Regions from separate parts of the Shewanella sp. SG44-2 genome, predicted to be linked through region 1. Evidence: predicted binding sites of a transcription regulator. Region 1 holds the regulator's gene; each other region holds the start of a gene.

What was found. Region 1 encodes LexA, which represses DNA repair genes until DNA is damaged. Its sites were predicted from a motif close to TACTGTATNNNNATACAGTA; they were not measured.
Region 2: a site for LexA is predicted at 1,464-1,483, ahead of H5181_RS07580 (LexA family transcriptional regulator). Genes of this name have one in related genera too.
Region 3: a site for LexA is predicted at 1,469-1,488, ahead of recA (recombinase RecA). Genes of this name have one in related genera too.
Region 4: a site for LexA is predicted at 1,665-1,684, ahead of H5181_RS01025 (YebG family protein). Genes of this name have one in related genera too.

Annotation. Positions count from the first base shown of each region.
Region 1 covers NZ_JACJEU010000006.1:143,008-146,227, reverse strand. Annotated here, with positions in the region: gene coxB (cytochrome c oxidase subunit II) at 1-829, opposite strand, end outside; gene H5181_RS06815 (cell division inhibitor SulA) at 1,225-1,731, opposite strand; gene lexA (transcriptional repressor LexA) at 1,728-2,342, opposite strand; gene plsB (glycerol-3-phosphate 1-O-acyltransferase PlsB) at 2,607-3,220, shown strand, end outside.
Region 2 covers NZ_JACJEU010000007.1:93,996-97,215, forward strand. Annotated here, with positions in the region: gene H5181_RS07570 (ABC transporter ATP-binding protein) at 1-39, opposite strand, end outside; gene H5181_RS07575 (ABC transporter permease) at 42-1,154, opposite strand; gene H5181_RS07580 (LexA family transcriptional regulator) at 1,522-1,935, shown strand; gene H5181_RS07585 (Y-family DNA polymerase) at 1,942-3,198, shown strand.
Region 3 covers NZ_JACJEU010000003.1:222,635-225,854, reverse strand. Annotated here, with positions in the region: gene recA (recombinase RecA) at 311-1,375, opposite strand; gene mutS (DNA mismatch repair protein MutS) at 1,661-3,220, shown strand, end outside.
Region 4 covers NZ_JACJEU010000001.1:259,069-262,288, reverse strand. Annotated here, with positions in the region: gene H5181_RS01040 (PqiB family protein) at 1-164, opposite strand, end outside; gene H5181_RS01035 (paraquat-inducible protein A) at 151-864, opposite strand; gene H5181_RS01030 (paraquat-inducible protein A) at 857-1,483, opposite strand; gene H5181_RS01025 (YebG family protein) at 1,696-1,989, shown strand; gene H5181_RS01020 (GAF domain-containing protein) at 2,039-2,497, shown strand; gene proQ (RNA chaperone ProQ) at 2,775-3,220, shown strand, end outside.

The sequences.
Region 1 (3,220 bases):
TTAGCTCCTCAAGAGACAAGGTTTTAGACATTGATGCCGCAGCGGCTGCAGCAGCATTGCTTGCTAGTTGTTTTTGCTCCACTAACCAATTATCAAAATCGGCCTCCGATAATGCTTGCACCACAATCGGCATGAAACCATGGTCTTTACCGCATAATTCGGCACATTGGCCGCGGTAAATACCGGGTTTATCAATGCGGGTCCACGATTCGTTAATAAAGCCTGGATTGGCATCTTTTTTAACGGCAAACGCCGGCACCCACCATGAATGAATAACATCATCAGATGTCATCAAGAAGCGCACTTTTTGATTAATAGGCAGTACTAATGGCTTATCGACTTCGAGGAGGTAATGTTCTCCTTTGGCCTCACTGCCATCAATTTGAGCTCTGGGGGTGGATAATGTGCTGTAAAATTCGATGTCTTTATCAAAATAGCTGTAATGCCACTTCCACTGCGACCCAGTAATTTTTATGGTGAGATCAGCATCACTGGGATCTTCCATAGCAATCAAGGTTTTGGTGGCTGGAATAGCCATGCCGATTAAGATGATGAAAGGGATGACGGTCCAAGCAATTTCCACTTTGGTACTTTCGTGAAAATTGGCCGCGACAGCGCCTTTTGATTTGCGGTGATAAATCATTGAGTAAATCATGATCCCAAACACCACTAACCCAATTACACAACAGATATAAAGAATTGTCATATGGAGGTCGTAAACCTTGCCACTGATATCTGTCACGCCTTGAGTCATGTTGAGGGGCATTTCTGTTGCCCCAAGCGGAAGTGCTACAAACACAACCAGTAAACAATACAACCATTGCTTCACAAGACTACTCCTCTGCTAATTGCAAATAGCAACTACAAAGAAGAGTCACACAGTAATTCTCTGCTCTATGCAAACTCTTCGGTTCCCGAAAAAAGTTTGATGACCTCAAAGTACTTTGGTGGCTGTAAACAGACGGTCTACGGTTTTATTGTTAGCTGTGCACCACGCTTGTACCTACGACTGAACTTATCAATTTTGATTTGGCTCATTTGTCTGAAAGTAATCTTGATTACTGTCATTCACGTCCAATTAAAGATAAAAAATGTTTCATCCTTGTTAACCACATTACTTGTAGATTAAACATTGATCAAGATCACTTTGTTGGCTAATAGGCTGAAAAAAGATGAAAAAAAACCCTGAATTCAATACAGGGCTTGGTAATGAAGGGTTCGTGCTTAGTGAAATGAGCAAAAATTACTTGTTCCATTTGTTAAAGTAGGGCTAACAAGTTGATGTTTGTGAGGTAAGTGAGCATTCACATCTTCAATTACCACCCCTAATGCACGTGCACTTTTAGCGACAATTTCTAAACGGCGACTATCGCGAGCATCAAGTGAGCTTGTCCAAGTCACTACTGCGCTCGATGTACCGCTAGTGAGCGCTTTCTCCATGGCCCATAATGTTTCGACTTCATCTTTGGTGTGCACCAGTAAAATGCGATCCATTCTTACACCAGCACTTGCCAGCATATGTTTATAGCCAATATGGGGCGGGCTAATTAATACAATCCATCTGCCTTGCTGGCTCAATATCGCTAACTGGCTGCACAATTGGCTCAGTTCAGCTTCACCTTGAGTGACAGTTTGTAATGTTTGAATGGTTTGGGTGCCATGCAGTTCTGTTTCAGTTAAATCTACCCATAAGCCCGGGTGGCGTGGCGCGATGCCCATTAGTTTGTTCATAACCAATCTCCATTACGGATAACGCCAACGGCAAGCCCTTCGATGGTTAGGCTTTGGCAACTTAAATCTACTTTTATCGGATTGTAATCTTCATTTTCGGCATGCAGATAAATCACATTACCTTTTTGTTCAAATCGTTTTACGGTGACGTCATCATCAACACGTGCCACAACAACCTGGCCATTACGTGCTTGCTGCATTTTATGTACAGCGAGTAAGTCGCCTTCTAAAATTCCGATGTTTTTCATGCTGTCACCACGCACTCGCAGCAAAAAATCTGCGGCGGGCTTAAACATGTTTGGATCGACTTGATAGTATTGCTCTACATGCTCTTGAGCCAAAATTGGTTCACCAGCAGCAACCTGCCCAATCAGTGGCAGACCGGTTTCAACCTGTTCTTCATGAGGTAAACGAATGCCTCTTGAGGTACCAGGCATGATCTCGATAAAGCCTTTTTTGGCTAATGCTTTTAAATGCTCTTCGGCGGCATTAGCACTTTTAAAGCCAAGACGATTCGCAATTTCAGCACGAGTGGGTGGCATACCTGTTTCGGCGATATTGTTTTTAATTAAGTCTAAAATTTCTGCTTGGCGCGGCGTTAACGGTCTCATGATGATTCCTGTCTTTTTATACAGTGACTGTCATTATATACAGTGTTTATGTTCGCGCAAGTATTAACCAACTATTTTTTGTATTTTGTTGATTAAGTATCACTCAACAATATGTTTTAGTTAACTATTACTAATGTTCTGTCTTATGTTATTTCTGATAGTGAGAGCTTAAGCGTAAAGATAGATCGGTCTGATAGTGTAAGCAGGGTGGTTTCTGGTATCCTATACATCAATATTACAGTGGCTTATGTTGCGAAAATAACCATGTCAAAACCAGATTCAATATTTTTACGAGCATTAAGATGGATTCAAAAGTGGATGGTACAGACCATTGTGGTCCCTCACGATCCTTTTGATGACCTCAATATAGATCCAACTAAACCTTTGGTTTATTTAATGAAAACGGAATCTATTAGCGATATTGCCGCGTTGAGCGAAATCACTGAGGGCTTTGGTCTGCCCAGTCCTTATGAGCCATTACAGCTTGATGGCTTAACGGTGCCTCGTGTGGTCTGTTTAGAGGGCCGCAAACCACTATTTGGTAAACGTGAAAGTGGTGACAAATTCCTTAATTATTTTACCAGCTTATTGTCACTTCACAGTGAGAGTCCTGAATTAGATATACAGCTGGTTCCTGTTTGCCTTTATTGGGGACGTACACCCGGTAAAGAAGAAGACAGCATGAAAGCTGCTGTATTTGAACGTGAAAACCCTACGTGGTTACGTAAATGGTTAATGATTTTATTTTTAGGACGCCATAATTTCGTCCAGTTTTCTAATGCACTATCGCTTCGTCATATGGCCGATGAACATGGTACTGATAAAAGAATTGCTCACAAATTAACCCGAGTCGCCCGAGTGCATTTCCGCCGTCAACG
Region 2 (3,220 bases), on a different contig from region 1:
TGAAAGATTACGTACACTGATAAAGGCATCATCAACCATGGCTAGATCCCTAATTTATCGTACAAGATATTAAGTGCCGCATCGGCAACAACCAGAAAAACAATGGCTTTAACCACAGCCTGGGTTGTCGCTAAGCCAACGGCATTAGAGTCACGTCCGCAAAGCAGTCCCGCCTGGCAACCCGCAATCGCAATTAAAAACCCAAAAATTAAACTCTTTATTAAACCGGTAGAAATATCTACCCAATCAATCGCAACCTGGGTTTGCAAAATATACTGGGTATAACTTACGCCCATCCCGTTAGCAACTAACGCACCGCCAAGCATGCCTATTACATCTGAATAAATACACATTAGTGGCATAATGAAAATTAATGCTAATAATCGCGGTAAAACCAGAAACTCCATGGTAGGAATGCCCATTACTCGCAGCGCATCAATTTCCTCATTAACCTGCATGGTGCCTAACTGCGCCGCATAAGCAGCTCCGGTTCGGCCGGCCATAATAACGCCTGTCATTAGAGCACCCATTTCACGCACCATTCCGATAGCCACTAAATTAGCCACATATACCTGGGCGCCTAATTGACGCAGCTGTACCGAACCTAAATAAGCCAAAATCATTCCCACGAGCAGGCTAATTAAAGTAACAATCGCAAGTCCTTTAGGCCCCGCCTGTTCGATAAAAAAAACAATATCACTTCTACGAGTCCTCGCTTTACCTCCCAACCAACGGCCTAATACCAAGGTACAGTCGCCAACGAATACTAATCCATCGTGCACCTGTAAGCCTTGCTTAATAAGACTTCGGCGTAAGGTCGGCCACAATCCGCCAATAGCGCCATCATTAGTGGGTTGATAAACAGGAACATCGGTAGCCAGTTGCAGTAATTGCTGCAATCCTTGAGGTGTTTGTTGGGTGTCTAGTGGTATTTTTTTCTGCTCACACCAGCGAGATAATTGTAATAAGGCAATGGCGAGGCTTGAATCCCAGTGGGATAATTCTGTGGTGATTAAGGTGATAGATTGGCAATTGGATGGCAGCTCAGCACAAATATCTGCGCCTAGCGGTGCTTGGCCTAATTGCCAATCACCAGCAAGGTTCAGTAAGCAGTTATCATCGTGCATGTCGATATGGAATGTTGCGAGTGTCATGCTAGACCCCCGAGCCAATATGAAATAAGTATATTCGTTTGTTTTATAAACAGGTTAGCTTGATTTTTGCTCCTGTTAACAGTGTAGACCAAGCTTACTGATTATATTTTGACCTTGGACATATTATTTCATCAATAATGAAGCTATCACTTTGATGTATTGACGCTTTGCTACATTGAAGAAGCTTTAGTTATGGACCGATGTCGTTGTGCAGAGGCAATAAAAATGACGCTAACAATTGAAAATAACTGCCGCTTGTCGCGATTTAAAGCAAATAAACTTGCGCTGACAAAATTTAACGCTAATATATACTGTTTATTTATACAGTGTGTTTTTATACAGTATATATTATATTAGAGGTTGTCATATGCGCGTTATTCCCATTGCAGCCAGCGCCGGCATTACTGGTTTCGAATCACCTGCCGCTGAGTATCTTCAGTTAGGCCTCAGCCTTGATGAGATATTAATCCAGCATCCAAGTTCCACTTTTATCGGCTTAGCCCAAGGTGAGTCGATGCAAGGAGTGGGAATATATGATGGTGACTTATTGATTGTCGACCGCCATGAAACGGCTAGAAATGGCGACGTGATAGTGGCTAATTTTAATGGTGAATTTGTGTGTAAAATTCTCGACATGCATCGGCGAATGCTGATGTCGTCTAATGAGCAACATTTACCTGTGACCATCTGCGACTATGATGACTTTAGTATTGAAGGTGTGGTTATTCGCTCGATTCGTTGTCATCGTCAAAGCCCACTGCTTATCAGCAAAAAAGGTTAGGTAACAATGTTTGCCTTAGTCGATGCCAATGCTTTTTATTGCAGTGCAGAACAGGTTTTTCGCCCTGACTGGCGCGGCAGACCGATTATTGTGCTGAGCAATAACGATGGCTGTATTGTTGCTGCTAATCGGCAAGCAAAAGAGGCGGGTATTGAGAAGTTTTTGCCTTACTTTCAAGCTAAAGCATTATGCGTTCAGCGCAATGTCATTGTGTGCTCATCTAATTATGAATTGTATGCCGATTTATCGGCAAAGATGATGGCAATAATAGGCCGTTTTGCGCCAGAACAGCATGTGTACTCCATCGATGAAAGCTTTCTGTCTTTTAAACACAGTTATCCTGCTATCAAATGCCTGTATACCCAGGGTCAGTTAATTCGTCGCGCAGTTTGGAAAGAAGCCCGCCTGGCGGTTTGTGTGGGCATGGGGCAAACGTTAACCTTAGCTAAAATAGCCAATCACGCCGCTAAAAAAATCCCGGGATACAAAGGAGTGTGCGTTATCGACACTGCGCATCAACGCAATGATATTTTACGCCAACTTGCCGTAAAAGAGGTGTGGGGGATTGGCAGGCTCATCAGTAAAAAGCTTGAATTGATGAATATTCGCAGCGCATACGATCTCGCCTCTATGCCACCCAGTTTGGCCAGAAAACAATTTAGTATTGAAATTGAACGCACGGTACGCGAACTTAACGGAGAAGTGTGTAAACAATGGGATGAGGCTAGGGCAGATAAAAAACAAATTTTCTCCACCCGTAGTGTGGGCGAACGTATTTGCGATTTTGAATCGCTATTACAGGCATTGAGTAAACATGTTGGCATCGCAGCAAGTAAAGCTCGTCAACAAGGCTCACATTGTAAAACCATGTTGTTATTTGCCAGTAATTCGCCCCATGACGAACGGCCTGTGAGTTATAAAGTTATCGTCCATTTTCCATGTCCAACCAATTGCACCATTGAACTCACCAAAGCCATGACCGACGCCGCCCCGAGATTATTTAGCAATGGTGTTCGTTATTACAAAATTGGTGTAGGCCTAGTTGATTTAACCAGCGAGAAACATTTTCAATTTGATTTATTTAATACCGCGAAGGTTAATTATGCATTAATGGACACGCTTGACGGCATCAACCAACGATACGGCCGCGATACAGTGTTTTTGGCTGCACAAGGGATACAACAAAAATGGGCCATGCGCCGTGATTTACTCACACCTCAATATTCAACCCAATGGAAATGCTTACCCAGCATTAAATGCTAAGATTTTTTATTACTAAGGTTTA
Region 3 (3,220 bases), on a different contig from region 1:
AGCTAACGACTCGCTTGGCTAGCAGCTTGATTAAAATGCTAAATCATTCAGAACTAAATCATTAAATGTTAAAAGTTAAATCATTAAACATATGGGCATTAAGACTATGTGGGATGATTTAAAGTAACGCAGAGTAACGGATATGGCTTAACAAGCCTGAGATAGACAATCATCGAATACTAGAGGTTCTCACATATATACGTTCTTGGCGGTATAGTTTTTAGCAGTGTAATAAGGAGGTTTTTTTAGCAGTGTAATATTCGCGGCGCGCAAGATGCGCTACCGCGGTAGAGGTAACTTACTGGCTAGCTTAGAATACTTCACCCGTTTCAAGGTCAATATTCTCATCACTTTCTGTTTTTGAATCTGATGAATTAGCACCACCATTCAATAACATAGCACGTAAAGTGGTATTAATTTCGCTAGCAATGACTGGATTCTCAGTCAAGAACTTACCTGCGTTAGCACGGCCTTGACCAATTTTTTCGCCTTTGTAGCTATACCAAGCGCCCGCTTTATCAACTAATTTATGAGCAACGCCTAAATCGACTAACTCACCGGTACGGTTAATACCTTGTCCATAAAGGATTTGGAATTCCGCTTGCTTAAACGGAGCCGCAATTTTGTTTTTAACCACTTTGACGCGAGTTTCATTACCGACAACTTCGTCACCGTCTTTAATGGCACCGGTACGACGAATATCTAAACGTACTGAAGCGTAGAACTTAAGTGCATTACCACCGGTGGTAGTTTCTGGACTACCAAACATCACACCAATTTTCATACGAATTTGGTTAATAAAAATAAGCAAAGTATTTGATTGCTTAAGATTACCAGCAAGCTTACGCATTGCTTGGCTCATCATACGAGCGGCAAGGCCCATATGTGAATCACCAATTTCACCTTCAATTTCAGCTTTTGGCGTTAATGCCGCAACAGAATCGACCACAATAACGTCTACAGCACCAGAACGAGTTAACGCATCACAAATTTCTAATGCTTGCTCACCAGTGTCTGGTTGTGAACAAAGTAGGTTATCAATATCTACGCCTAGCTTTTTGGCATAAATAGGGTCCAGAGCATGCTCTGCATCAATAAACGCACAGGTTTTACCTTCGCGTTGCGCTGCGGCGATCACTTCAAGAGTTAACGTCGTTTTACCTGATGATTCTGGACCGTAGATTTCAACGATACGTCCCATTGGCAAACCGCCCGCACCGAGTGCGATATCCAATGAAAGCGAACCGGTAGAGATAGTTTCAACATCCATTGTGCGATCTTCGCCCAACTTCATAATTGAGCCTTTACCAAATTGCTTTTCAATTTGGCTTAAAACGGCGGCTAGTGCTTTCTCTTTATTTGGATCAACCTTCATTATAAAACCCTCTTAAGGCATTCAATACGTTTAGTAAAATGCTATTTCGACTTAGGTGAAGTGATGTGAATCATTTCAATATGTTCATCAGTATACTGTATAGTCATACAGTATCAAGTGCTGAGCTGATTTTTTTTTTAACCTTTGAGAATTGCCTATTTACATCAATATTTTATCCCCATAAAATTTTTTGTTTGAATCTATTTATACGCTGGGGACAAATATTGTTAAGATTAGCCCCATAAGATTTACGTCCTACGATTGATTAATAGTGAAGTGTTCATAATGACAGTGATTGATACCAGCGATTTAGAAAAACACACCCCGATGATGCGCCAGTATTTGGGCTTAAAAGCGGCCCATCCTGATATGTTATTGTTTTATCGAATGGGTGATTTTTATGAGCTGTTTTACGATGACGCTAAACGCGCTTCTGAAATGCTAGGTATTTCACTGACGGCTCGTGGAAAAAGCGGCGGTGACCCGATTCCCATGGCAGGCATTCCATATCACGCCGTCGAAGGCTATTTAGCAAAATTAGTTAACATTGGTCAGTCTGTGGCTATTTGTGAGCAAATTGGTGATCCAGCGACATCGAAAGGGCCCGTTGAACGCCAAGTGGTGCGTATTGTGACCCCTGGCACCTTAACCGACGAAGCTTTACTGCAAGAAAAACAAGACAATTTACTGGCGGCACTGTATCAGGGTAAAACGGGTTTTGGTTACGCGACGTTGGATATTTCATCAGGTCGTTTTGTGGTTGCTGAATTACCCACTCGTGAAGCTTTAGAAGCCGAATTACAACGCACTAATCCAGCTGAGCTACTGTACAGTGAAGATTTTACTGACATGTTATTGATCAATAATATGAAAGGCATCCGTCGTCGCCCTGAGTGGGAGTTTGACTACGACACCTGTATTAATTTACTGCTCAATCAATTTGGCACCAAAGATTTACACGGTTTTGGAATTACTGATGCACGATTAGCGTTACAAGCTGCAGGTTGTTTAATGCAGTATGTCAAAGATACCCAAAAGATGGCGTTGCCACATATCAACTCGATTGTGCGCTTTAATCAATCAGAATCAATTATTTTAGATGCCGCAACCAGACGTAATTTAGAGTTAACTCAAAATTTATCTGGTGGGCGGGAGAATACTCTCGCATGGGTATTGGATAATACTGCCACCCCTATGGGTAGCCGTATGTTACAACGTTGGATCCATGAGCCATTACGCAATCGTCAAACAATTCAATATCGACATAGTGCGGTCAGTGAACTGATTGAACAAGATTTGTATCAAACGTTACATGAGCAACTAAAAAGCTTAGGTGATATCGAACGTATTATGGCTCGTTTAGCACTACGTAGTGCCAGACCACGTGATTTTTCACGCTTAAAGCAAGCACTAACGCTTCTGCCTGAAATCCAGCAAACATTAGCAATATGCCAACAACCTCGATTAAACACGTTAGTACAATTACTGGGTGAATTTCCTGAACAACACGATTTATTAGAACGCGCTATTGTAGACAACCCTCCCATGTTAATTCGTGATGGTGGCGTTATCCGTACTGGCTATAATAATGAGTTAGATGAATGGCGCAAGTTGAGTGAAGGCGCCAGTGATTATTTAGTCGAACTTGAAGCTCGTGAGAAACAACAAACAGGGATTAATACCTTAAAAGTCGGCTATAACCGAGTTCATGGTTACTATATTGAAGTGAGCCGTTTACAGTCAGATAGAGTGCCACTGAGCTATCAGCGCCGCCAAACACTCAAAGGCACCGAACGTTATATCACCCCAGAATTGAAAGAATACGAAGAGAAAGTACTGTCTAGC
Region 4 (3,220 bases), on a different contig from region 1:
TCAATACCGGTAGCACTCGGGAAATGAATTAATATTTCGATGCCGGATTCTTTGATACTTTTGACCCCTAACCAGGCTCCTAATATCAAAGCAACAACCGGTAATAACCATATTGGCGAGAATAACTTTTTCTTCACAATTTTAGGTGATTCAATTTGTGTCATCAGTGTTTTCCAAGCGGTCCCAGAGTAATCGAGTATCTAACACTTTTGCCGCAAGTTGCGTTAGCAAGATAACTAACGCAAATGCTGTCGCGGCAGGTGCAGGTTTTGCGTCTAATAATTGCCCCATATTAACTAAGGCAACTGTTAATGAAATAACGAATAAATCGAGCATTGACCAACGGCCAATCCATTCAATGATGTGAAATCCAATCATTAATTTTCTTTTTGATATTGGTAAGTTAAAACTAATAGCCGATAAATAGGTCGCTAAGCCAATAATTTTAAGCCAAGGTACTAAAATACTGGCAGTGAAAACAATGATAGCAATCGGGAACATACCTGTTTTGACTAAATGACTAATACCACTAAAAATGGTGTCATTGGTGACCACACCACGATTAGTCAACAAGGTAATAGGATAGATATTGGCAACAATAAGTAAAATAGTTGCAGTCACCAATAAAGCCCAACTTTGTTGGATACTGGCATAATTACGACTGCTTAATTGGCTAAAACAACGTTTACAATGATTGTTACTGGTCACATTAAGTTTTCGACAAACAGGGCATAAACATAAGCCAATTTTTATGCCTTGAACGTGCGACAAAACCTTAGTTGTAATCTCTTTGTTGATATTGCCAACTTGCGCAGTGTTGTCGACTATTTCTTCATTGGAGGTCGTCATTGGAGTATCAGGCATCAACATAACTCCACATGTGTTCTAGGTTATATTCACGTTGCAAAAATAAAATGATGATGAACAACATCGTAAAGCTGAATGTTCCCATACCAAAATACACATCAGAAAAGTCAGATAATTGGAATGCCGACACTAGAAAACTGATCACATAAATTTCTAACATGGTCATTTGTGATATCAAACCATGATTTTTTAATAATGTAGTATATGTTCTTTGCCAAAATGAGTTGTGCAGTTTTAACTTCACAATCACAACTTGGGCCATAATTGACAATATCAATAATCCTGGCGCAATAACTGCCGCAACCATTACCGCAAGGCCTACTATCCAATACCCTTCAGCCCAAACCGTAAAAGCCGCTTGCAGCACGGTTGTGGTCCGTACACTGCCAAGAAAGTGAATTTCGAGTACAGGCAATAAATTAGCGGGAATAAAAATAATTAACGCCGCAACGCATAACGCTAGCATGCCATTAATGGAGCAATAAGGTGAATCATAGAGTGCCGTGTGGCAACGAGGACAAAGCGCGCGAGCGCTAGAAGGCAAAGCGCGTTTTGTCACTGCCAAATCACATGATTGGCATAAAATTATCGAATCATGATCATCAAATTCATGCATGAAGAATTAATCTAATCCATAGTAAAGCGCATTATTGGGTAGCAAAGAGTCAAAGCCGTTTGCTTTGCCTTATATTGGCAGAAAATGAGTTAATTGTTAAATAATCTCGATTTTCTTGTGCTTGATAATATCAGAATAATCAGAACACTTGCATCATAAGTTAACTATGTGAGATTCTATGCACTGTATATAAAAACAGTGAGGATTACATCATGGCAGTGATAACCCAATTTGTCGTGGTCAGAGAAGGGGTGGAAAAGATGACATTTATATCGAAGAAAGAGGCTGATGCCTACGATAAGATGCTCGATATTTCCGATAACCTAGTGCCATTTCTTATTAAGGCAGATCTCGGACTTGATGAAATTAAATGCGAACAGTTGGCATTTTATCTAGCAAACAATAAAGATGAGCTTTCTAACTTGCTAAAAGGCTTAGTACAGGTTAAAAACGCTCCTACAGCGAAAACTAAAAAGACTTCGACTAAAAGTGCATCAGCAGAATAGTCTTATTCATCACTCATTCTTGGAGTGGGTGTCAGCTTAAGGAATGGAAATGAAAACCGAATTTTACCAAACATTAAATCGTCAAGCACAAGCTTTACTTGCAGGTGAAGATGATTTGATTGCGGCAATGGCTAATTTTTCAGCGTTGCTAAATGACAACCTAGAAGGCCTAAACTGGGCAGGTTTTTATATCAAGCGTGGTGAACAATTAGTCCTTGGCCCATTTCAAGGTAAAGTGGCTTGTACCCGTATCAATATGGGCAAGGGTGTTTGTGGCACCGCTGCAGCAGAAAACAAAACCCAGCGAGTTGCAGACGTTCATCAATTTGATGGCCATATTGCATGCGATTCTGCCAGTAATTCAGAAATTGTGATCCCTGTTAGACAGGGAAATGAGGTGGTGGCAGTGTTAGATATTGACAGCCCATTACTGAATCGATTCGATCATGATGATCAAATTGGTTTAGAAAACATGGTAAAAAGTTTCGAAACTTGCCTATTTGGTTAAATAGCGAACAAATTAGATTAAATCATGGTCGCATTCGCTGTCGCGGGCTTTATAATATGCCGCTATACGCAATTGTGCTGGATTTACTGATGAGCGATGATTAAGCTGAGAGTAAGTTTGGTTAAATTGTTAAGGTTTGTTTCAATGACTTTAGCAAACTGGCGGATAGTGATATTTTGTACGTTGAGCCTTAACGATAAGGTTTAGCGAAAGATGAACGACTGCATGGCAAATTTTATGCCGCATAATCAGTCCCTTTATTAACGTGGAAGTAAAAATGGAATCAACAGACAAGTTGACCGACACCAACGCAATTTTAGCGTATTTATATGAAACCTTTCCTTTATGCTTCATTGCAGAAGGTGAAACGAAGCCATTAAAAATTGGTTTGTTTCAAGATTTGGCTGAACGGTTAGCTGATGATTCTAAAGTCAGTAAAACACAATTACGTGTAGCGCTTCGTCGTTACACAAGCAGCTGGCGCTATTTGAAAGGCGTTAAAGCCGGTGCTAAACGTATCGATCTTGACGGTAATGAATGTGCTGAATTAGAACAAGAGCACATTGACCATGCTATTTTGACGCTTAAAGAAAGCCAAGATAAAGCCAAAGCAAAACGTCAAGCACTTGCGCCTAAAAAGCCTGCAAAGAAAGTAGCGCCTAAACGTGCTCCAGCAGTTAAAAAGGAACGTCCTGCTCCCGTAGTCGCTCCAGTGATAAAACT